Regions from separate parts of the Kitasatospora sp. NPDC088548 genome, predicted to be linked through region 3. Evidence: riboswitches for the same ligand, from Rfam matches in the RefSeq annotation. Region 3 holds a riboswitch; each other region holds the start of a gene.
What was found. Region 3 has a riboswitch for cyclic di-AMP ahead of ACIP82_RS26860 (transglycosylase family protein). Riboswitches for the same ligand answer to the same signal wherever they lie in the genome.
Positions count from the first base shown of each region.

Region 1: it holds a riboswitch for cyclic di-AMP, as region 3 does, so the genes downstream of both, ACIP82_RS27595 (M23 family metallopeptidase) here and ACIP82_RS26860 (transglycosylase family protein) in region 3, are expected to answer to the same signal.
Region 2: it holds a riboswitch for cyclic di-AMP, as region 3 does, so the genes downstream of both, ACIP82_RS05635 (peptidoglycan DD-metalloendopeptidase family protein) here and ACIP82_RS26860 (transglycosylase family protein) in region 3, are expected to answer to the same signal.
Region 4: it holds a riboswitch for cyclic di-AMP, as region 3 does, so the genes downstream of both, ACIP82_RS25615 (NlpC/P60 family protein) here and ACIP82_RS26860 (transglycosylase family protein) in region 3, are expected to answer to the same signal.

Region 1 is NZ_JBIVMI010000025.1:22,560-28,188, forward strand. It holds gene ACIP82_RS27575 (hypothetical protein) at 1-380, opposite strand, end outside; gene ACIP82_RS27580 (sensor domain-containing protein) at 495-1,286, opposite strand; gene ACIP82_RS27585 (GNAT family N-acetyltransferase) at 1,399-2,007, opposite strand; gene ACIP82_RS27590 (hypothetical protein) at 2,070-2,945, shown strand; gene ACIP82_RS27595 (M23 family metallopeptidase) at 3,011-3,871, opposite strand; cyclic di-AMP (ydaO/yuaA leader) riboswitch at 3,884-4,042, opposite strand; gene ACIP82_RS27600 (YiaA/YiaB family inner membrane protein) at 4,288-4,578, shown strand; gene ACIP82_RS27605 (alpha/beta hydrolase) at 4,712-5,539, shown strand; gene ACIP82_RS27610 (TetR/AcrR family transcriptional regulator) at 5,598-5,629, shown strand, end outside.
Region 2 is NZ_JBIVMI010000003.1:35,782-41,410, forward strand. It holds gene purB (adenylosuccinate lyase) at 1-888, shown strand, start outside; gene ACIP82_RS05630 (MFS transporter) at 930-2,390, opposite strand; cyclic di-AMP (ydaO/yuaA leader) riboswitch at 2,786-2,944, shown strand; gene ACIP82_RS05635 (peptidoglycan DD-metalloendopeptidase family protein) at 2,948-3,916, shown strand; gene ACIP82_RS05640 (DUF2470 domain-containing protein) at 4,153-4,884, opposite strand; gene ACIP82_RS05645 (MFS transporter) at 5,054-5,629, shown strand, end outside.
Region 3 is NZ_JBIVMI010000024.1:7,283-12,911, reverse strand. It holds gene ACIP82_RS26880 (hypothetical protein) at 1-157, shown strand, start outside; gene ACIP82_RS26875 (MazG family protein) at 241-1,260, shown strand; gene ACIP82_RS26870 (SDR family NAD(P)-dependent oxidoreductase) at 1,307-1,729, opposite strand; gene ACIP82_RS26865 (cytochrome P450) at 1,886-3,154, shown strand; cyclic di-AMP (ydaO/yuaA leader) riboswitch at 3,379-3,550, shown strand; gene ACIP82_RS26860 (transglycosylase family protein) at 3,556-4,443, shown strand; gene eno (phosphopyruvate hydratase) at 4,688-5,629, shown strand, end outside.
Region 4 is NZ_JBIVMI010000022.1:7,886-13,514, reverse strand. It holds gene ACIP82_RS25620 (NlpC/P60 family protein) at 1-655, opposite strand, end outside; gene ACIP82_RS25615 (NlpC/P60 family protein) at 881-2,047, opposite strand; cyclic di-AMP (ydaO/yuaA leader) riboswitch at 2,058-2,212, opposite strand; gene ACIP82_RS25610 (NlpC/P60 family protein) at 2,570-3,607, opposite strand; gene ACIP82_RS25605 (NYN domain-containing protein) at 3,809-5,218, opposite strand; gene ACIP82_RS25600 (hypothetical protein) at 5,403-5,629, opposite strand, start outside.

The sequences.
Region 1 (5,629 bases), on a different contig from region 3:
TCCCAGCTGCGCAGATAGCGGTCGTACGGGCGGTGGAGCGGCCTCGGGTACAGCTCGGGGCGGGCGGCCATCGCGGCGGCCATCGACGCCCGGGCGGCCCGGGCGGCCGCCGCGACCTCGGGGCCGGGCCGGGCGTACGCCGGGTCGGCGGCGATCACCCGGCAGCCCAGCCCGCGAGCCTCGGCGGCCAGACCGGAGGCGCCACCGGGGCAGTCGAGCAGCGGCCCGGGGAGGGCGGCGAGCCGGGCTCGGGTGAGGCCGAAGAGCCCGCAGTACTCGTCCAGCGGGCGGGAGGTGATCAGGATTCCGGCGGCGGCGGGGTCGGTGGACCTCCGCGGGTCGGCGAGGTCGGCCGGGTCGGGGAGCTCGGCGGCGGCCACCCGGCCATCCGAACACGGCCCGGCCCCGTCCGCATCCGGGGGACCGGGCACGAACGGGGCCGGGCGGCTCCGGGGTGGCGGCAGCGGGCCGGGCGGCCTGCCGGCGAGGCGGGCTCAGCGGCCGAGCAGGCCCCGGACGGCGAGCCGGTTGACGTTGGTCAGGCCGCGCACCAGCTGCGGGGTGAGGAAGACGAACAGCAGCCCGAGCAACGAGACCCCGGCGATCTGCAGCGGCGACTGGACGTAGTAGACGTGCTCGACGCCGTGGCTGTCGTAGAAGTTGAAGAGCCGGTAGCCGGGCCAGTCGGTGTAGGTCGGGAAGACCCAGTGGTAGAGCGGGTAGAGCGTCAGGGACCAGCCGACCAGCAGGAACACCAGCGACATCGTGAAGCTGAAGACCGCCCACGGCAGCATCACCACCTGGTACAGCACGGCCTTCCACCCGGCCGCGTCCGCCAGCCGCGCGGTGACGGCGCCCCAGCTGCCCGGCCGGGCACGCCGCACCGGCGCCGGGCCCGGCACGTCCAGGGCCAGCATGCTGAGCGTCCGGGCCCGCTCCAGCCGGCCGAAGCCGCGGGCGCCGCTGGTCAGCGCGGCCAGCACCGGCAGGCCGAGGACGGTGACGAAGGTTCCCAGGCCCAGGGCGAAGAGCGTGACGGCGAAGGCGAAGCCCACGATGGCGACCGGCAGTCCGCTGAGCGTGAAGCCGATCTCCTTGTAGGTGTAGGAGGAGAACGGCGCCCGCCAGACGTACGGCGGCTCCTCGGTCCGGCGGGCCCGGGCGGGCCGGTGCTTCGGGTCGGCCTCGTCGGTGCCGTAGGTCCCGTAGGTGTCGCCGGAACCGTGGGAGTCGCGGCTGTCCTCGCGGTCGTACGCACCGCGCTGCATGCTGTGGCTGCTGCTCATGGCCGGGCCTCGGTCCTCGGTTCTGTGGTGGGGGCGTGTCCTGCTGACTCCTCAACCCTGTCAAAGCGCGGGCCCGGTGGACATCCGGCCCCCCGCCGAACAAGGGGTGGGGTTAACCCCCCGCCCGCTGCCCCGCCCCGGTCCCGGCCCCCGCCCACTCGTCCGCCAGCAGGGAGTACTGGAAGGAGTCGTACCAGGTGTCCCGCAGGTGGAGGTCGTGCCGGATCCGGCCCTCCAGCTGGAACCCGGCCCGGGTGAGCACCCGGCTGGAGGCGGTGTTGTCGACGTCGACCCGGGCGGCCAGCCGGTGCACGCCGAGCGTCCCGAACGCGAGGTCGCAGAGCAGCCCGGTGATCTCGCCCGCGTAGCCGTGGCCCCAGGTGTCGGGGCGCAGCGCGTAGCCGAGGACTGCGGAGCGGTGCTCCCCGAGGGTGAGGGCGGCGCTGCCGATCGGGGCGCCCCCGTCGGCGGGGTCGGCGGAGTCGGTGCCGTCCGCGCGCAGGGTGACGGCGAGCCGGTAGACCGTGCGTTCGTCCCGCAGGGCCTCCTCCAGGTACTGCGCCACCTGATCGGCACAGCTCTCCCGGTCGTACGGTCCGAAGGGGAGGTGGCGGGTGGCGACCGGGTCGCCGAAGACGGCGTACAGCGCCTCGATGTCGCCCGGGGTGTGGTGGAACTCGCGAATGGCCAGCCGGGGGCCGGTGAGTCGTACGGGGACCATGTCCGTCGACCCTACTCCGGCCCGGTCCGTCCGGTGGGCGGCCAGCGGCTACCGTCGAGGCTATGGAAGACGAAGACCTGCGGCTCGCCCCGCGCACCAAGGCCGCCGAACTGCTCGCCTGGGCGGAGGCGGAGGGCCGCGCGCCGGTGGCCGAGGAACCGCTGCGGACGGTGCTGGCGCTGCTGGAGCTGGGCGAGGGCAGGATGCACGACGGCTGGCCGGAGCTGACCTCGAACGCCGTGGAGCAGTTGCTCGTCGAGCGGCTCTACCTGTACGTCCAGCCCGCGCCGGAGGAGGATCCGCTGGCGTACGGCGAGGCGGTGCGGCTGCTGATCGACCGCCAGCGGGCGGCGAAGCGGCTGAACGCCAAGCGGCAGGAGCGGCTGCACGCGGAGGCCGAGTGGCAGGGCGAGGTGGCGGCCGGCCTGCTGCGGCGGGCGGACCTGGTGACCTGGCCCCGGCTGTACACGCTGCTGCTGCACGCCTACGGGGTGGACGTCGCGGACGAGGCGGCGGTGCGGGCCTGGCTGGAGGGGTTCCGGGAGCTGGCGGAGGAGGACCGGCTGGCCGCGTTCGCGGCGCTGGAGCCGGCCGGCTGGGTGGACGAGACGGCCGGTGAGGGCTGGGGCCCGGCCCGGGTGCTCACGGTCGGGATGGCCACCGACGGCGCCCGGCGGCTGCTGGAGCAGGGCCTGATGCGGCGCAGCTACCGCAACCTGGCGGAGCTGACCGCGCTCGGCCGGCCGATGCCGGACGAGCTGACCGGGGACTTCGGGGCGTTCGAGGAGGCGGCCGCCGAGGCGGCGCTGGAGCTGGCCGGCCGGTGGACGGTGCCGGGGCTGCCGCGGCTGCTGGTGGCGGAGTTCCCGGACCTGGCGCCGGAGCCGGGGCAGGAGGAGATCGACGCGTACCTGGCCGGGCTGCCCGACGGGGCCTGAGCCCTCCGGGTCCTGGAACGCGGAGGTGCCCCGGCCGCTGCTCGGACCGGGGCGCCTCCGGGGCGTCAGGGGGTGATGCCGCGCTGCTCGAACCAGGTCTCCGGGTCGACCGGGGCCCCGCCGCCGGGGCGGACCTCCAGGTGCAGGTGCGGGCCGGTGACGTTGCCGGTGGCGCCGACCTTGCCGATCTGCTGGCCGGGGACGACCTTGCCGGTGCCCTTGATGATCGAGGAGAGGTGGCAGTACCAGATCTCGGTGCCGTCGGGCAGCGTCTCGACGATCCGGTAGCCGTACGAGCCGGACCAGCCGGCCGAGGTGATGGTGCCCTGGCCGACGGCGTAGACCGGGGTACCGGTGGAGGCCGCGAAGTCCAGGCCGGTGTGCAGGTGGGCCCAGTAGGAGGCGCTCTGGCCGTAGTGGGCGGAGAGGTTGTAGTCGCGCACCGGCAGGTTGATGGCGGCGAGCTTGGCCCTCTCGGCCTCCTCGGCGGCCCGCTTGGCCTCCGCCTGCTGGGCGGCGCGCTTGGCCTCGGCCTCCTGGGCGGCCTGGACGCGGGCGTTCTCCTCGGCGGCGGTGCGCTGGCTGTCGGCCTGCTGCTGGATGCGGGCGGCGAGCGCGAGGCCGGGGTCGGCGGAGAGGGCGACCGGGGTCTCGTCCGGGGCCTCGATGGCCGGCGCGGCGGCCGGGGTGGCGGAGGCGAAGCCGGTGGCGCCGAGGGTGGCGGCCACGGCGGTGACGCCGAGCAGTGGAGCGGTGCCGCGGGCCTGGCGCGGCATCCGGTGCCGGTTGGCGTCGGCGGGCTGCGGGCCGGTCTCGTCCGCGGGGCCGCCGTAGCCGCCCTCGTGGGCGGCGGGCCGCGGGTGGTCGAGCAGCTGGGTGCCGGCGGCGGAGCCGGGCAGGTGTGCCGGAGAGTACGTCGACGCCACGGAGGCGCGCTCCTTTCCTTCCTTCGCGCCTACCGGGTTAGCTGACGGGTTCGGAGCAGGAAGGTCTCCTACGGCTGGGCCTGGGCCCGGCCGATTCACCCCAAGGAACGTGGTTCCCCGGCTCCCTGACCTGCCCGGGGGCGGGTCGTCGGGATTAGGCGACGGCGCACGGTGCCGTCTGGGTACGGCGTTGACAACCGCGCTGCGTTATCAAACGTTAATCCTAGGCGCCCCTGATTCCAAGCCATCCGTTCGGGACAACCGGATACAGCACGGGCACCACGCGACCCGATGGGCGTTTTGGGACGATTGACGACAACTGACACTACCGAACGTGATTGGACGTCAACGAACGACCCCCCATTTGAGTAGTTCTACTCATGTGCGTCCGCTCGGGGCGCCGCCATCCTGACGCCATGAACGCACCGATGCAGTCCCGCACCACGGCCGCGTACCACGTCCAGGCCGTGCTCTCCTTCGCCCTGTCCGCCGCCGCCCTCGCGATCGGGATCGCCTACCTCCCGGTCGGGGGGTGGACCAGGGCCTTCCTCGGACTCGGCCTGCTCTACACCGTCACCTCCTCGTTCACCCTGGCCAAGGTGGTCCGGGACAAGCAGGAGACCAGCGAGATCGTCACCCGGGTGGACCAGGCCCGGCTGGAGAAGCTGCTCAGCGAGCACGACCCGTTCAAGGTGGAAGGGATCTGAGCGGGCACCACGGAACGGGCACCTCCGAAGCCGTCGCACATCGATAGCTTGACGGCTAAGGCTATTAGCCTTAGCTTTATGGCTATCGGCAGCACCGCCGATGACACGCCCCGGCGGCCCGAGGAGACCCACGATGTCCGGCATCACCACCCCCACCACCCAGTACCTCGACGTCCCCGGCGGCCGGCTGGCCTTCGACGACACCGGGCGGGGCGACGGCACCCCGGTCGTCCTGCTCCCCGGGATGCTCGACAGCCGGGCCGCGTACCGGCACCTGCGACCGCTGCTGGTGGCCGCCGGCCGCCGGGTGATCACCATGGACCTGCGCGGCTTCGGCGAGTCCTCGATCGCCTGGGACGACTACTCGCCCGCCGCGGTCGCCACCGACGTCATCGCCCTGCTCGACCACCTCGGCATCCGGAGCGCCGTGCTGGCCGGCAACTCGTACACCGGCGCCACCGTGGTCAAGGCCGCCGGGGACGCACCCGAGCGGGTCGCCGGGATCGTCCTGCTGAACGCCTTCGTCGAGAACCCGCCGCCGAACCTGATGCAGCGCGCCGTGTTCGGCCTGATGGGCCCGCTGCTGACCTACGTCCCCGCCTCCTGGGGCCTCTACCACCGCAAGATGGCGTTCCCGACCGCCAAGCCGGCCGACTTCGACGCCTACGTGGACGGCCTGGTCGCCGCGCTGCGCACGCCCGGCCGCCGGACCGCCGTCCGGGGCCAGCTCCGCGGGGACTCGTCGCCGGTCGGCTGGACCGCCGCGGTGCGGTGCCCGGCGCTGGTCGTGATGGGCGCCAAGGACCCCGACTTCCCGAACCCGGAGCTGGTCGCCGACCGGCAGACGGCCGCGCTCGGGGCCCGCAAGGTGATGATCGAGGGCGCCGGGCACTACCCGATGGCCGACCACCCGCAGGCCACCGCCGACGCGCTGCTGCCCTTCCTCGCCGAACTCTCCTGAGCCCCGGCCCCCGCACCGCACGCCCCTGCCCCGCCCCACGAACCCCCGGAGACCGCACGTGCCCCGAGTAGGACTGACCCCCGACCAGGT
Region 2 (5,629 bases), on a different contig from region 3:
ATCGCCCGCTACCCGCTGCGCGGGATCAAGGGCCCGGTCGGCACCGCCCAGGACATGCTGGACCTGCTCGGCGGCGACACCGACAAGCTCGCCGAGCTGGAGCGCCGGGTGGCCGGCCACCTCGGCTTCCAGAACGTGCTGACCAGCGTCGGCCAGGTCTACCCGCGCTCGCTGGACTTCGAGGTGCTCACCGCCCTCGTCCAGCTCTCCGCCGCGCCCTCCAGCCTGGCCAAGACCATCCGTCTGATGGCCGGCCACGAGCTGGTCACCGAGGGCTTCAAGGAGGGCCAGGTCGGCTCCTCCGCGATGCCGCACAAGATGAACACCCGCTCCTGCGAGCGCGTCAACGGCCTGGCCGTCATCCTGCGCGGCTACGCCTCGATGACCGCCGAGCTGGGCGGCGACCAGTGGAACGAGGGCGACGTCTCCTGCTCGGTGGTCCGCCGGGTCGCGCTGCCGGACGCCTTCTTCGCCTTCGACGGCCTGCTGGAGACCTTCCTGACCGTCCTCGACGAGTTCGGCGCCTTCCCGGCCGTGATCGAGGCCGAGCTGGACCGCTACCTGCCGTTCCTGGCCACCACCAAGGTGCTGATGGGTGCGGTGCGGGCGGGCGTCGGCCGGGAGACCGGGCACGAGGTCATCAAGGAGCACGCCGTCGCCTCCGCGCTGGCGATGCGGGCCGGCGCCCGGGAGAACGAGCTGCTGGACCGGCTGGCCGCCGACGAGCGGATCCCGCTGGACCGGGCCGCCCTGGACGCGCTGCTCGCCGACCGGCTCTCCTTCACCGGTGCGGCCGGCGCCCAGGTCGCCGAGGTGGTCCGCCGGGTCGAGGCCGTCGCGGCCGCGTACCCGGAGGCCGCCAAGTACGCGCCGGGCGACATCCTCTGACGCCCCGTCTGCACTGACGCCGCGCCTGCGCCGGTGTGCCGTCAGTTCGCCGAGGGCCCTGCCGCCGTTCCGGTGGCGGGGCCCTCGGCCGTTCCGGCGTCGACGTGGCCCGGGTCGAGCGGCGGGGCGTTGGTGCCGCAGGACCACTGGCAGTCCGGCTCGGCCACCGGGCGGTGGTCCTCGGGGGCCAGCACATTGCCCCGGACGGTGGTGACGGCCACCAGCGCGCCGGCGACCAGCAGCCCGGCGCAGATCAGCATCGCGGTGTGGAAGGCCGAGTCCACCGAGGCGGGCACCCGGTAGGCCTCGCCGCTGAGACCGGCCAGGGCGGGCAGGGCGGCGACCGCGAGCAGGCCGGCGGCCCGGGCGGCGGCGTTGTTGACACCGCTGGCGATGCCCGCGTGCCGGACCTCCACCGCCGCCAGCACCGTGGCGGTCAGCGGCGCGACCAGCAGCACCATCCCGCAGCCCAGCACGGTGACGGCGGGCAGCACGTCCGCCCAGTACGAGGCGCCGGGGCCGATCCGCAGCATCAGCAGCACACCGCCCGCGCAGAGCAGCGGACCCACGGTGAGCGGCAGCCGCGGGCCGATCCGCTTGCCGAGCCGCCCGGCGCGTGCCGACAGGGCCAGCATCAGGACGGTGACCGGGATCAGGGACAGCCCGGAGACCAGCGGGGAGAACCCGGAGACCGTCTGCAACTGCACCACCAGGAGGAAGAACACTCCGCTGAAGGCCGCGTACACGCAGAGGGTGACCAGGTTCACCGCGGTGAACAGCCGGGAGGAGAAGAGGCCGAGCGGCAGCATCGGCTCCGGGCTGCGGCGCTCCACCGAGACGAAGGCCGCCCCCAGCAGCAGGCCGGCCACGCCGGTCACCCAGACGGACGCGGACACCCCTCCACCGGCCGCCGTCAGCGCGTAGGTGATCGCGCCCAGGGTCAGGGCGGCGAGCAGTGCGCCGAGGACGTCGAACCGGCCGGTCGCACTCTCGTCCCGGCTCTCCGGCACGTGCCGGGCCGCCACCGCGACCACCAGGACGGCGAGCGGGACGTTCAGCAGGAAGATCCACCGCCAGCCGGGGCCGTCCACCAGCCAGCCGCCGAGGAACGGCCCGACCGCGGCCGACACCCCGCCGAGGCCGGACCAGAGGCCGACCGCCGCCGAGCGGTCGTCCGGGTGGAAGACGGCCTGGAGCATCGCCAGTGAGCCGGGGGTGAGCAGGGCGCCGCCGATGCCCTGCACGGCGCGGGCGATGACCAGCACGCCGATGGTGGGCGCGGCGGCGCAGGCCGCCGAGGCGACCGCGAACCAGACCACGCCGATCAGGAACACCCGGCGGCGGCCGTAGCGGTCGCCGAGCGCGCCGCCGAGCAGGATCAGCCCGGCCAGGGTCAGCAGATAGGCGTTGAGCGTCCATTGCAGGGCGGCGAGGGGGGCGCCCAGATCGGCGCCGATCCGGGGCAGGGCGACGTTCACCACGGTGCCGTCGAGCATCGCCATGCTGGAGCCGAGCACCGTCGCCAGTAGTACCCAGCGACCCTGCGCGGTGCCCAGGCGCAGGGTGCCGGCCTCGGAGGTGGCCACCGCCCGATCGTGCGCCCCGCGGGCCGACGTGACAAGGGTCACCGGGGGGTGTGTCGGCGAATGGCATTCCGTAGGTGATCGCATGCGTACTGACGCGGATATCGGCGGAGTGTCGCCGGGCGGTCGCTCCAGGTCAATGGATTGTGTGCGTACTGTGCAGCCGATCATTCGGAGTGTCACGACGCCTCGGGGCTTTGTGGTGACTTCACGTGATCGACATTGCTTAGCCCGTACGGATGGGTTTTAGTTCAGCGACCGCCCGGCCACGGCCCGGGCGGCCACCGGGTGGAACGCCTAGTCCTGCCGCTGCCCGGTGGTGCGAACTGAACTCTGTACGGCAGGAGCGGGGGACCCAAAGGTAAGTCGCCGGACCGGAATTCACGGTCCGGCTTGGGGTGAAGCCGCATTGCGGCCGGGCAACTCCAGCCCGAACCCGACAGCTCACCTCGTAGGCGTCGGAGAGGAAATCTTCCATGCCCGCACAGGCTCGTCGTATCGCCCTGCCCCGCGCCGCCCGCATCGGTATCGCCACCGCCGTCACCGGCGCCGCTTTCGCCCTTCCGCTGGTGACCGCGATCAGCGCCCAGGCCCACACCGCGCCGGCCGCGAAGCCCCAGCAGAGCAACTCCTCGACCGCCGACGCCGCCCCGGCCGCCGCCCCGCAGCAGGCCGCCCCGGCAGCCGCGCCGGTCGAGCAGAGCTACCAGGTCGTCGGCGGGGACACCCTGTCGAAGATCGCCGACGCCAAGCAGGTCGAGGGTGGCTGGCAGGCGCTGTACGAGCAGAACCGCTCGGTCGTCGGTGCCAACCCGAACCTGATCTTCCCGGGCCAGAAGCTCGCGCTCGGCGCCAAGGCCGCCGCTCCGGCCGAGGCCGCCAAGCCGGCCGCCCCGGTTGCTCCGGCCGCTCCGGCCGCCGCGCCGAAGCCGGTTCAGACCGCCAAGCCGGTCAAGCCCGCCCCGCAGACCCCAGTCCAGACCAAGATCGAGGTCGCCAAGCCCGCCACCCCGGCCCCGGTTACCGTGGCCGGCGTCGCCAGCTACGTCTCCCCGGTCGCCAGCCCGAAGCTCGGCACCGCCTACGGCGTGGCCGGCTCGATGTGGTCCTCCGGCCACCACACCGGCGCCGACTTCGTCGTCTCCACCGGCACCCCGCTGCGCGCCGTCGCGGGCGGCACCGTGGTGAAGGCCGGCAACGGCGGCGCCTACGGCAACGAGGTCGAGATCAAGCTCGCCGACGGCAAGTACGCCCAGTACGCGCACCTGTCCTCGATCGGCGTCAGGATCGGCCAGACCGTCACCGCCGGCCAGCAGATCGGCCTTTCGGGCGCGACCGGCAACGTGACCGGCCCGCACCTGCACTTCGAGATCCGCACCGGTGCGGGGTACGGCACGGACGTCAACCCGATCGCCTACCTGCGGGCGCACGGCGTCGCCATCTGATCGGGCATCAGAACCACCGCTGGGTGCGGGGCGTACGGCCACTCGGGATGGTCATGTCGGGTGACCGCTCGACCGGGTGATCGCCGCACCGACAGTGGCGCCCTGGGCGCGGGACACGCCCAGTCGGCCGGCCCGGCTCGCGAGAAATCCTCTCGCGAGCCGGGCCGGCCGTTTTGGTTTTACGTGACGCCAAGGGAAGTTGACGTCTGGTCAGCCACGTTGACCGGTGGCCTGGTTCAGATCCGGTGGGCGGGCAGCGCGCGGTGCGCGGCGGTCAGCAGCTGGTGTACCCGGTGGCCGAACTCGTCCGCGTCCCGGGCGGGTTCGGGGAAGACCAGACGGACGTCGCGGTGGCCGTGCGGGTGGTCCAGGCGCAGCACCAGGCCGTACCGGTCGAGGGCCAGCGGGCGGATCCCGGGCCGCTCGGCGAGCAGGTCCGGGTCGAGCAGGCGGGTGAGCACGGCGAGCGCGTCCGGGTGGTCGTCGGCGAGGTGGGTGAGCAGGCCGGCCTCGTAGCGGGCGAGCGGGTCGGGCCCGGCGAGGGCGAGGTCGGCGCCGGTCAGCGCGGTGGTGCCGTACGGGGTGGAGAGGACGGCGTGTGCGACGTCCAGGCGCAGGTGGACGCCGAGCCCGTCGTCGGCGAGGTGGGCCAGGTGGAGCCGGCCGGCCAGGGACAGCCGGCCGCGGACGCGGTCGCGGACGGCGACCGGGGCGATGTCGGTGAGGTCCAGGACGACGGCGAGCCCGTCCTGCGCGCGGGTGGCGGCGAGGGTGAGCGGCGCGTCGAGGGGGGCGTGGAGGCGCAGCCGGGAGCCCTGTACCGCGATCGGGGTGTCCAGCTCATGGTGCTCGCCGCAGGCGCGGATCACCACGGAGGAGGTGGCGGTGAGCAGACTGCAGACCCGTTCGGCGGCGGTGGGTTCGGGCGCCTCCGGCGCCTCGGGTGCCGTGGTGTCCACGGGGCTCATGGCTGACCTCCAGTAAGTTAGGTGAGCCTAACCTAATCGTGCCGAGGGGTGCTGGCAAGCGTGGCGTATGTTCACCTAGGCAATATCCGGCGCTTGCAAGTATCTGGATGGTAGACGTATTGTCGGCGCTGGTAGTTGCACATGCAATCGTCTTGGAAAGCAGACTCTCATGCCCCTCGCGCTCCTGGCGCTGGCGATCAGCGCCTTCGGCATCGGCACCACCGAGTTCGTGATCATGGGCCTGCTGCCCGAGGTCGCCGGCGACTTCTCGGTGTCCATCCCCACCGCGGGCCTGCTCATCTCCGGCTACGCGCTCGGCGTCGTGGTGGGCGGACCGCTGCTCACCGTCCTCGGCACCCGGATCCCCCGCAAGGGGATGCTGCTGATGCTGATGGGCCTGTTCATCGCCGGAAACCTGGTCTCCGCCGTGGCGCCCGCCTTCGGCCTGCTGATGGTCGGCCGGATCCTCGCGGCCTTCGCGCACGGCGCGTTCTTCGGGATCGGCTCGGTGGTCGCGGCCGATCTGGTCGCCCCGCAGAAGCGGGCCGGCGCCATCGCCCTGATGTTCACCGGGCTCACCGCCGCCAACGTCCTCGGCGTGCCGATGGGCACCCTGCTCGGCCAGCACTTCGGCTGGCGGTCCACCTTCTACGTGGTCGCGGCGCTCGGCGTGATCGGGTTCGCCGGCATCGCCGCGCTGGTGCCCGTCCAGCGGCGCGCCGAGGGGGCCCGGCTCGGCCCGGAG
Region 3 (5,629 bases):
GCAGGACGCCGGTACCCCGGCGGGCGACGCCACCGTCCGCCGGGCGCTGGCCGATGCCGCCACCACGCTCCACCTGCGGGTCAACCCCCGCTACGGCGGTTGGGACGCGGAGCGGGCGGTGCTGCTCCCCGACGCCCCGCCCTGGCTGGCCCGGTAGGGCCCGCCCCGCCCCGCCGCCTCGCCGGACCGCCGCCCGAAACCGGGACGCGGCGGGCCACCGGGGCCGGGTAGGTTCGGAGGGTGACGAATCCTCCGCCCGCGAAGCTGATCCTGCTCACCACCACCCACCGGGTGGCCCCCGGCCTGCTGGCCTGGCCCGCCTGGGAGGCGCTGCGCACGGCCGGGCGCGTGCTGGCGGCCGACGCCGACCACCCCCAGCTGGCCGCGGTGCGCCAGGCCGGGGTCGAGGTGGACCTCGTGCCGGCCGGCTCGGCGCCGGCCCTCGCCCGGCTGCTGACCGAGCCGGCGCCCGGCGCGGGCCCGACGGTCTGGCTGGGCGGCCCGGACGGCGACCCTGGCCTGACCGACGCGCTGGCGCGTCTCGCGGTCGAGCACGCGGGCGAGGTGCCGGAGATCGAGGTGCTGCCCGGCTCGTACGACCTGCCGGGCGCCCGGCTGCTCGACCTGGTCTCCGTGATGGACCGCCTCCGCTCGCCCGGCGGCTGCCCCTGGGACGCCGAGCAGACCCACGCCAGTCTGGTCAAGTACCTGGTGGAGGAGGCGTACGAGCTGGTCGAGGCGATCGAGGAGGGGGACCGCGACACCCTGCGCGAGGAGCTGGGGGACGTCCTTCTCCAGGTCTTCTTCCACTCCCGGATCGCCGAGGAGCACCCCACCGACCCGTTCTCGGTGGACGACGTGGCCGGGGACATCGTCGAGAAGCTGATGTACCGCCACCCGCATGTGTTCGGGGACGTCGAGGCCGAGGGCGCCGCCGAGGTGGAGGCGAACTGGGAGCAGCTGAAGGCCGCCGAGAAGTCCGAGCGCGAGTCGGTGCTGGACGGCGTGCCGGCCGGGCTGCCCGCGCTGGCGTACGCGGCGAAGCTGGTGTCGCGGGCGCGCCGGGCGGGCTTCACGGGCGTGCCGGACGAGCCGTACGAGCTGCCCGCCGAGCTCACGGCGGAGTCGGCGGGCAGGCTGCTGCTCGCGGTGGCGCAGCGGGCGCACGACGCGGGGGTGGACGTGGACGCCGCGCTGCGGGCGGCGGCGCGCGGCTACCGGGACGCGGTGCGCGCGGCCGAGGGACTGAAGCCCGAGTAGCCGGGACTGCCCGGGCGGCCGGCCGCCCGGGCAGTCCCGGCAGGGGTCAGACGGGCTGGACGCTCTCCACCGGCCGGCGCTGCGGCGGGACGACCTCACCGATCGCCTCGCCGACCAGGGCGAGCAGCTCGGCGAGCCGTTCCAGGTCGAGGTGGTCGGGCAGCTCGGCGAGCGAGATGATCCGCTCGCCGTCCGGACCGGCCACACAGAACAGGTCGATCGGGCCGAGGTGCTTCTCGGCGGTGTCGACCAGGGCGGCGATGTCGCTCGGGCGGTGGATGTCGCCGCAGACGCCGACGACCGGGCAGCCCGGCCGGTCGAGCTCGGCGGCGAGGTCCTCGGCGATGCCGACCCGCAGGTCGGCGACGAGCACCCCGGAGGCGCCGGCGGAGGTGAAGCGGCGGGCGAGGTCGGCACCCGACCCGCCGTCGAGTACGGCGATGACCACGACTGCCCCGGCTACCCGCATGGTGCGCTCCTTCCAGTGGACGGCACCGCACCGTCGCCCACATTTTTTCGTTGGAGGATCGTAGGCACGTCCTGACCCTCCGCAACAGGGATTACCCCTCAGGTGACCAGGCTCACGCCTGCCGGGCCGGACTTACCCACCGGATACGGTCGTCCCATGCCAGTTCAGCCCGATTCCGCCCGCCCGCCGCTTTTCACCTGGGAGTTCGCCGCCGACCCGTACCCCGCGTACGCGTGGCTGCGCGAGCACGCGCCGGTGCACCGCACCACCCTGCCGAGCGGGGTGGAGGCCTGGCTGGTGACCAGGTACGCGGACGCCCGGCAGGCGCTCGCCGACGGCAGGCTCTCCAAGAACCCCGCCCACCACAGCGGGCAGGCGCACCGCACCGGCCGGGTGGGCATTCCGGGGGAGCGGCAGGCCGATCTGATGACGCACCTGCTGAACATCGACCCGCCGGACCACACCCGGCTGCGCCGGCTGGTGTCGAAGGCGTTCACGCCGCGCCGGGTGGCCGAGTTCGAGCCGCGGGTGCAGCAGCTCACCGACCGGCTGATCGACGGCTTCGCGGAGCGCGGCTCGGCGGACCTGATCCACGAGTTCGCCTTCCCGCTGCCCATCTACGCGATCTGCGACCTGCTCGGCGTGCCGTCCGAGGACCAGGACGACTTCCGGGACTGGGCGGGCATGATGATCCGCCACGGCGGCGGTCAGCGCGGTGGCGTCGGGCGCGCGGTACGGAAGATGCGGGCGTATCTGCTGGAGCTGATCCACCGCAAGCGGGCCGACCTCGGCGACGACCTGATCTCCGGTCTGATCCGGGCCAGTGACCACGGCGAGCACCTGACCGAGAACGAGGCCGCGGCGATGGCCTTCATCCTGCTCTTCGCCGGCTTCGAGACGACCGTCAACCTGATCGGCAACGGCACCTACGCGCTGCTGCGCAACCCCGGCCAGCGGGCCCTGCTGCAGGACTCGATCGTCCGCGGCGAGACCGCGCTGCTGGAGACCGGCATCGAGGAACTCCTGCGCTACGACGGCCCGGTGGAGCTGGCCACCTGGCGGTTCGCCACCACCCCGCTGACCATCGGCGGGGTGGACATCCCGGTCGGTGACCCGGTGCTGGTGGTGCTCGCGGCGGCGGACCGGGACCCGGCGCGGTTCTCCGACGAGAACACCCTCGACCTGGCCCGGACGGACAACCCGCACCTCGGCTTCGGGCACGGCATCCACTACTGCATCGGCGCCCCGCTGGCCCGGTTGGAGGGCCGGGCCGCACTGGCCACGCTGCTCTCCCGGCTGCCCGATCTGCGGCTTGCCGAAAGCCCGGAGAATCTGCGGTGGCGCGGTGGTCTGATCATGCGTGGACTTCGTGAACTGCCGGTCGAATTCACCCCGGAGAGGCCGTCGTCCGAGACCGTCGACTGAGGTTTCCGGCGCGTCAGTCGGGTGCCGTCGACCCGCTCCACGTGGCCTGAATCACCATTAAACCGGACATAGCACCTCGGTTGGTAGGCGCATGACCACGGGCCGTAATTTATGTGTGATGTGGGCGATATGAGCTTGTGATTGATGTGATGATCTGTCTAACCTCCCTGGAGTCCGCTGCTGCGGACCTCGTGCGCGGGACGCCGAATCCTGCCCGCCGCGTCACGGGAAATCGACCAGAACCCTTGGGCAGGGGCGGGGGAACCAGGTTTGTTGCCGTCCCCCACGGCTTGGGGTGAAGCCGCCCGCGCGGGCCGAGACGTTCCGCGTGACGCGGCCGGGCCACCTCCCGGTCCGAACCCGACAGCTCACCTCGCAGGCGTGCGGAGAGGGACATCTTCATGCTGTTCGTTGGAACTGGCCGTCACCGTCGTCGTACCCAGGCCGAGAAGGCCATCGCCGTCGCCGGTGTGGCCGGCGTCGGACTCGCGATGCCGCTCCTCACCGCCTCCGGTGCCTCGGCCGCCCCCGCCTCCACCTGGGACGCGGTCGCCCAGTGCGAGAGCGGCGGCAACTGGAGCATCAACACGGGCAACGGCTTCTACGGCGGCCTGCAGTTCACCTCCAGCACCTGGAAGGCGTACGGCGGCAACGCGTACGCCGCGCAGGCCAACCAGGCCAGCAAGGCCCAGCAGATCTCGGTCGCGGAGAAGGTCCTCGCCTCGCAGGGGCCGGGCGCCTGGCCGGTCTGCTCCCAGAAGGCCGGCCTGACCAAGGGCGGCGCCCCGGCCGCGGTCGACACATCCGCCGCCAAGCCCGCCGCGCCGAAGCCGGCCCAGCCGAAGCCGGTTCAGCAGCAGGCCCAGAAGCCCGCGCAGAAGCCCGTCCAGCAGCAGGCCCCGCAGCCGGCCGCGAAGCCCGCCCAGCCCGCGCAGCAGAACACCCAGGCCCCGGGCTTCTCCGGCAAGGCCGGCTGGGACGCCGACGCGAAGGTGTACTGGTACCAGAACAACGGTGCCTGGTACTGGACCAGCCACCAGAGCGTCTACCAGCAGTACGCCGGCCAGGCCGCGAGCCAGGACTTCCGCCCGGCGGCCGCCCAGAGCGCCCCGGCCGCCGCGCCGAAGAGCGGTCACGGCTACACCGTCCAGTCCGGCGACACGCTGTCCACCATCGCCGCCGCCCAGGGCGTCTCCGGCGGCTGGCAGGCGCTGTACGACGGCAACCGCGGCACCGTCGGCGGCAACCCGAACCTGATCGTCCCCGGCCAGGTGCTCACCCTCGGCTGAGTCCCGCACCGGGCGACAGCGGGCGAAGGGGGCCGGATTCGGCCCCCTTCGCCCGCTTCCGGCCCCGTCCATGGGGCAACCAGGTGAACTACCGGTGGGTAGGCAGGCCACACGCTGAGACGGGACCGAGGTCAGCGTGGCCCTGAGAGCCCGTGCGGTTAGGCTCTGGTCGTAACGACTCCGCAATTGTCCCGCCGACATCATCACCGTCAGCCGGACCCCTGCTTCCGCTAGGAGATGCCTCGTGCCGTCCATCGATGTCGTCGTAGCCCGTGAGATTCTCGACTCGCGTGGGAACCCCACGGTCGAGGTCGAGGTCGGCCTCGACGACGGCAGCACCGGCCGTGCCGCTGTCCCGTCGGGTGCCTCGACCGGCGCCTTCGAGGCGCTGGAGCTTCGCGACGGTGACAAGAACCGCTACTTCGGCAAGGGCGTGGAGAAGGCCGTTCTGGCCGTCATCGAGCAGATCGGCCCGGAGCTGGTCGGCTACGACGCCACCGAGCAGCGCCTGATCGACCAGGCCATGCTCGACCTGGACGCCACCCCGGACAAGTCCTCGCTCGGCGCCAACGCCATCCTGGGCGTCTCGCTGGCCGTCGCGCACGCCGCCGCCGAGGCCAGCGACCTGCCGCTGTTCCGCTACCTGGGCGGCCCGAACGCGCACGTCCTGCCGGTCCCGATGATGAACATCCTCAACGGCGGCTCGCACGCGGACTCCAACGTCGACATCCAGGAGTTCATGATCGCCCCGATCGGCGCGGAGTCCTTCTCCGAGGCCGTCCGCTGGGGCGTCGAGGTCTACCACACCCTCAAGGGCGTGCTGAAGGAGCGCGGCCTGTCCACCGGCCTCGGTGACGAGGGCGGCTTCGCGCCGAACCTGGACAGCAACCGCGAGGCCCTGGACCTCATCGTCGAGGCCATCCAGAAGGCCGGCTACGTGCCCGGCAAGGACATCGCGCTCGCCCTGGACGTCGCCGCCTCCGAGTTCCACGAGGACGGCGCCTACCAGTTCGAGGGCAAGGCGCTCTCGGCCAACGAGCTCATCGAGTACTACGCCGAGCTGGTCGCCGCCTACCCGCTGGTCTCCATCGAGGACCCGCTGGACGAGTCGGACTGGGACGGCTGGAAGGCCATGACCGTCAAGCTGGGCGACAAGGTCCAGCTGGTCGGCGACGACCTGTTCGTC
Region 4 (5,629 bases), on a different contig from region 3:
CCCGGGCGTCCTGGGCCGCCATCCTGGCCCGCTCGGTGGCGCTCAGACCGTTGAGCAGCTTCTGCGCCCCGGCCAGCCGCTGCTGGATCTGTTGCTTGCTGTCGGCGAGGGCACGGCGGATCTGCTCCAGTTCGGAGAGCTTGGCGGAGGTCTCGGCCCGGCGCTGGTCGAGCCGGCGCTGGCGCGACACCACCTCGTGCAGCGTGTCGTTCTGCCGCTCGGCGGCCTGGTCGAGGGAGCGCGCCCGGGACAGATAGCCCTCGGGGTCGGTGGAGAGCATCAGCTGGACGGTCTGCGCCAGGCCGCCGGCCCGGTACTCGGCGCCGGCGACGGTGGCGAGGTCGCCGCGCAGCCGGTTGAGCTCGTCCTGGCCGACGGCGATCTGCTGCTGGAGCGTGCCGGCCTCGCTCTGCAGCCGCTGCTGCGCGTCCAGCGCCGCGTTGTACTTCTCCGACGCCTGTTCGGCCTCGTCGTACAGCTGGTCGATCCGCACCTTGACGTCCTTGCGGTTCTGCGGCCCGTCCGGTGAGCCCGGGGCGGCATGGGCGCTGCCGCCCACGGCCACGCCCAGGACGGTGGTGGCCGCCGCGGTCAGCACCAGCGCGCGGGCGAGGGTGTGCGCACCCGACTGTGGGGAACGGCGGTGCACGGCCATCCGACTGCGGCTCCAATTCTGCGTCCCGGCCTGTGGCCGCTCCGGTGCGGGCGGCTCTGGAAGCGGGTGTCCGGTGGCAGACGTTAGCGAGTCCGGGCGAGCGAGTCCAAACCCCTACCAACCCGAATATTTGACCCTGAATCGGACAGGCGTCCGGCCGGCCGGAAAAGCCGCAGGCCCGGCCTCCCGCGAGGGAGACCGGGCCTGCGAAAGCCTGACTCGGGGTCAGAGCCGCACGATGGTGGAGACCGGCATGTTGGAGGCCGACTCGTAGCGGACCGAGGCGCCGGGCTTGGGCGCGTGGATGACCTGGCCGCCACCGACGTAGATGCCCACGTGGTGGTTGTCGCCGTAGAAGATCACCAGGTCGCCGGGCTGGGCGTTGGCGATGTTCGAGCCGATCCGGGTGCCGGCGTTGGCCTGGGCCTGCGAGGTGCGCGGCAGCGACACGTTCGCCTGGGCGTACGCCCAGCTGGTGAGGCCGGAGCAGTCGAAGGAGTTCGGGCCGGTGGCGCCGTAGACGTACGGCGCGCCGAGCTTGCTCTCGGCGGCCGCGATCGCGGCGGCGGCCCGCGAGCCGTTGGCGGCCGGGGCGCTGGGCGCGGACGACGTGGACGGCGTGGACGACGCCGACGGCTTGGTGACGGGCGAGGAGGACGGGGTGCCCAGGTCGCCGCGGCCGTTGTCGCGGGATGCCCGGTCGGCCTCGGCCTTCGCGGTCGCCTTGGCGGCGTCCGCCTTGGCCTTGGCCTCGGCGGCGGCCTTCTCCTCGGCCGCGCGCAGCGCCTCGCGCTCCTGCTCGGTCAGCGTGTTGAGCAGTTCCTGGGCCTTGGCCAGCTTGCCCTGGATCTCCTCCTTGGACGCCTTCAGCTGCTGGGTGGTGGCCTCCAGCTCGCCGAGCTTGTTCTGGGCCTCGGTGCGGTCCTGGTCGAGCCTGCGCTGCTGCTCCTGGAGCTCCTTCAGCTGGCCCGACTGCGAGCTGCCGGCCTGCGTCAGGGTGCCGGCCTGGGTGAGGAAGTTGTCCGGGCTGGAGGAGAGCATCAGCTGAACGGTCGGCGATATGCCGCCGTTGCGGTACTGCTCGCCGGCGATCTCGGCGAGGCCGCCCTGCAGATCGGTCACCTGCGACTGCTGGCGGGCCACCTTGTCCTGGAGCTCGCCGACCTGCTTCTGCAGCTCCTGCTGCTTGGCCTGGGCGCCGTTGTACTGCTCGGTGGCGACCTCGGCCTGCTCGTTGAGCTTGTCGACCTGCTCCTTGACCTGATCCTTGGTCGGCGTCGGGTCGGCGTGCGCGCCCGACTGCGCGGAGAGGGCCACGGCCGCTGCGGCGGCCGCGGTCAGGATGGAGACGCGGGCACGGCCGGCGGGCTTGGGACGACGATGGGACGCCACGAAGGCGGACTCCTTCTTCCTACGTCCGCCTACCGGGTGAGCTGACGGGTTCGGGCCGGAAGCGTGCCCTACGGCGCCTCACCGACCGTTCCACCGGTCGACCTGGCGCCGATTCACCCCGGAGGAACTTGGTTCCCCGGCTCCGCTCCACAGCGTCCCCGACTGCTGGACTCCCCGTCGGGCAGTCACCTGCCCCGCTGCTTCACGAACTCGACGGTAACCCCCGCCGTCACCCGGGATGGGTGATCGACTGCACGGTGGTTCGAGGCATGACCCTAGTAACAGAACCGTGATCCGTTCAAATCCTTGTCAGAAAAAAGACGGAAGAATACCCAAGTTCATTTGTGAATATGACCGAATGTGATCACAACCGCACGCGGGGCTGATCATTACTCACAATGCGGGTCGAGAGCGCCCGACCGGGGCGTGTCCCACATCACAGCAGCGGGCCGGCCCGGCCGGGCGTGTCGACCTATCAGGGAATGTCCGGATCGGGGGCTTCTGCCCCCAATCGACGAACCGTCAGACCCGGCGGATGGCGTTGATCTTCATCGCGTCGGCCTTCATCACCTTCACCACGTCACCGGTGTGCGGCGCGTGCACCACCATGCCGTTGCCGATGTACATCGCGACATGGCTGCGGTCGTCGCGGTAGATGATCAGGTCACCGGGCTGCGCCTGGTCCAGCGAGGGGACCCGGGTGCCGACGCCGGCCTGCGCCTGCGAGGTGCGCGGCAACGAGACATTGGCCTGCTTGTACGCCCAGACCATCAGACCGGAGCAGTCGAAGGTGCTCGGCCCGATGGCACCCCAGACGTACGGCGAGCCCTGCTTGCTCATCGCCTTGGCGACGGCCACCCCGGCGTACCCGCCGGCCTGCGGCAGGCTGCTCAGGTCGGTGCGCTCGCTGCCGCGCGAGGCCCGGTCGTCCTGCTGCTGCTGCGCCTTCAGGGCGGCCCGGTCGGCCGCGCTGAGCGAGTTCAGCAGCGTCTGGGCCTCCTTGAGCTTCTGGTTGACGTCCGCCTTGGCCTGGTTCAGATCCTTGGTGGTGCTGTCCAGGGAGGCGAGGACGGCGGCCGCCTCGGCCTTCTGCTGGTCCAGGCGGCGCTGCTGGTCCTGCAGGCCCTTGAGCGCCTCGGACTGGCTGGAGCTGGCCTGCTGGACGCTGGAGGCCTTGTCCAGGTAACCCGACGGGTCGGAGGAGAGCATCAGCTGCACGGACGGGTCGATGCCGCCGGTGCGGTACTGCTCGCCCGCCACCTCGGCCAGCCCGGCCTGAAGCTGCGTCATCTGGTCCTGGCCGCGGGCCACCTGGTCCTGGAGCTGGTCCGCCTGCTTGCGCAGCTGGTCGGCCCGCTCCTTGGCGCCGTTGTACTTCTCGGCCGCCTGCTCCTGCTCCTCGTTCAGCTGGTCGATCTGCGCCTTCACGTCCTCCTTCTTGGGGGAGGGCGCGGCGTGGGCGCCGACCTGGGCGGAGAGGGCGACCGCGGTCGCAGCGGCAGCGGTGAGCACGGAGACCCGCGCGCGGCTCGGCTGCTTGGGACGGCGGTGGGAGGCCAAAGTGATCGGTTCCTTCTTCCAACGGACTCACCCGTTTGAGTGAGGATCCGGAAAATAGGTTTGACGCCAGACCCTAGTGAAGATCCACGCTTTCCGCCACTCCCCCGATGGCGTGAACCTCCACCGGCGGCCTGACTTCACGGGATCCACACACTGCCGCAAACCGGGCGCTGACCAGCGGTCACTCCGGTCCCTCCGGCATCAGGGCCGGGCCAGCCGGTTCAGCAGCAGGACGGAGGCGACGGGGCGCGCGCCCGCCTTGCGCACGCCCTCCGCGACCTCCCGGTCGGTGGAGACCACCACCACCGGACGGCCCTGCGGCTCGGCCCGCACCAGACGGCGGATCAGCTCGTCCGCCGTCTCCCCGGTCCGGCTGAAGCGCACCCGCACCCCGCGCGGCGGCGCCATGATCACCGGCACGTCCAGGTCCTGCCCGTCGAACACACAGGTGACCTCCGCCTGGGTGCGCTGGGCCAGCATCGCCAGCCCGCCCAGCAACCGGATCCGCTGCTGCTCCAGCGGCAGCGCCGGATAACCGGTCTTGGTCACGTTGTAGCCGTCCACCACCAGATGCACCTGCGGGATCGCCAGCAGCTGGTCCAGCAGCGCCGGATCGTCCTCCGCCAGCCCGCGCCGGGCCACGTCGTGCGGCGAGGCCGAGCCCGGCACCACCGCCTCCACCAGGTCCGCCGGGCGGATCTGGGAGACCGGCAGCGCCAGCTCCCGCTGCAGGCCCTGCGCCGACTGCAGCACGGTGTCCAGCAGCAGCCGCAGCCGCATGTCCTCGACGCTGCGCCCCTCGCGGGCCGAACGGCGGCCCTGCTCGGCGGCGGTCTCCAGTTCGGAGATCCGGTGCCGCAGCCGCCGGGCCTCACTCTCACCCGCGCCGCGCTCGGCGGCCGCCTGCGTCCTCAGCGCCTCCAGCTCGGCGGTGACCCGGCGGGTCTCCGCCTGCGCCCGGCGGGTGTCGCTCTCCAGCGACCGCACCTTCTTGCGCAGCGACTCGGCCTCCTTGCGGACGTCCTCCGACTCGGCCCGCTGCCGGTCCAGGTCCGCCCGGGCGGAGGCCCGTACCTCCGCCAGCTCCGCCTGCAGCTTCTCCGCCAGCCGGGCCGCCTCGGCGGCGGCGCCCTCGGCGCCGGCCCGCTCGGCCTGCTCCCCCGCCTCGGCGACCAGCCGGCTCCAGCCCGCCGACCGCACCAGATAGGCGGCGGCCGCCACGTCCATCGGGTCGGCGGCGCCGGGCACGTGGCCCGCCTCCAGCGCCTTCACCAGGTCCGGCTGGCCCAGCCGCAGCCGCTCCGCTATCCGGAGCCGGAAGGCCGGCTCCGACTCCAGTGCGGCGGCCAGCGCGGTGGCCGCGTACTTGGCCCGCCGGGCCGGCGTGAACTTGGCGTACTGCCGCAGGCTCTGCGGCAGTTCGGCGGGCGGCAGCCCCCCGAGCGCGTCGGCGGCGAGGCCCACCACCCGGCGGCGCACACCCTCGGGCAGCGGCCGGTCGAGCGTCTCGACGGCCCGGTCTGCCGCCGGCTCGTCACCGCCCGACTCCTCGGCGGGGGCCCCGGTACCGGACGGGGCGGCCTCGGCCGCGTCCGGCGCCTGCCCGTCCACAGCGGGCTGCCGCCCCTGCGGCCCGGCGGGCTCCTTCGCTGCGTCCACCACGTCCTCGGCTCCGATCCTCGTCCAGCGGGGTACGGCCCGCGGCCGTCGCCCTCGTCGTCACGCTCCGTGCGTTCTGTCTGTATTGTCCCCGTGCGGTGAACGGCCGCGCACCGTCCACCCCACGGACCGGGCGTCAGCCCTGCTCAGCGGCGGCCTCTCCGGCCTCGGCACCGGGACGGGCCACCAGTTCGACCTGGTCCACCGCGTTGCACCAGCGGCAGCGCACCGACTCGATGGTCTCGCTGAGCACCTCGGTCTCCTCCACCTTGGACTCGCCGGCCAGGTCGAAGTGCAGGTACTCGGTCACCCGGGCGGAGCGGGTCACGTCGAAGCGGGTCAGGTTGCCGCACAGGGTGCAGC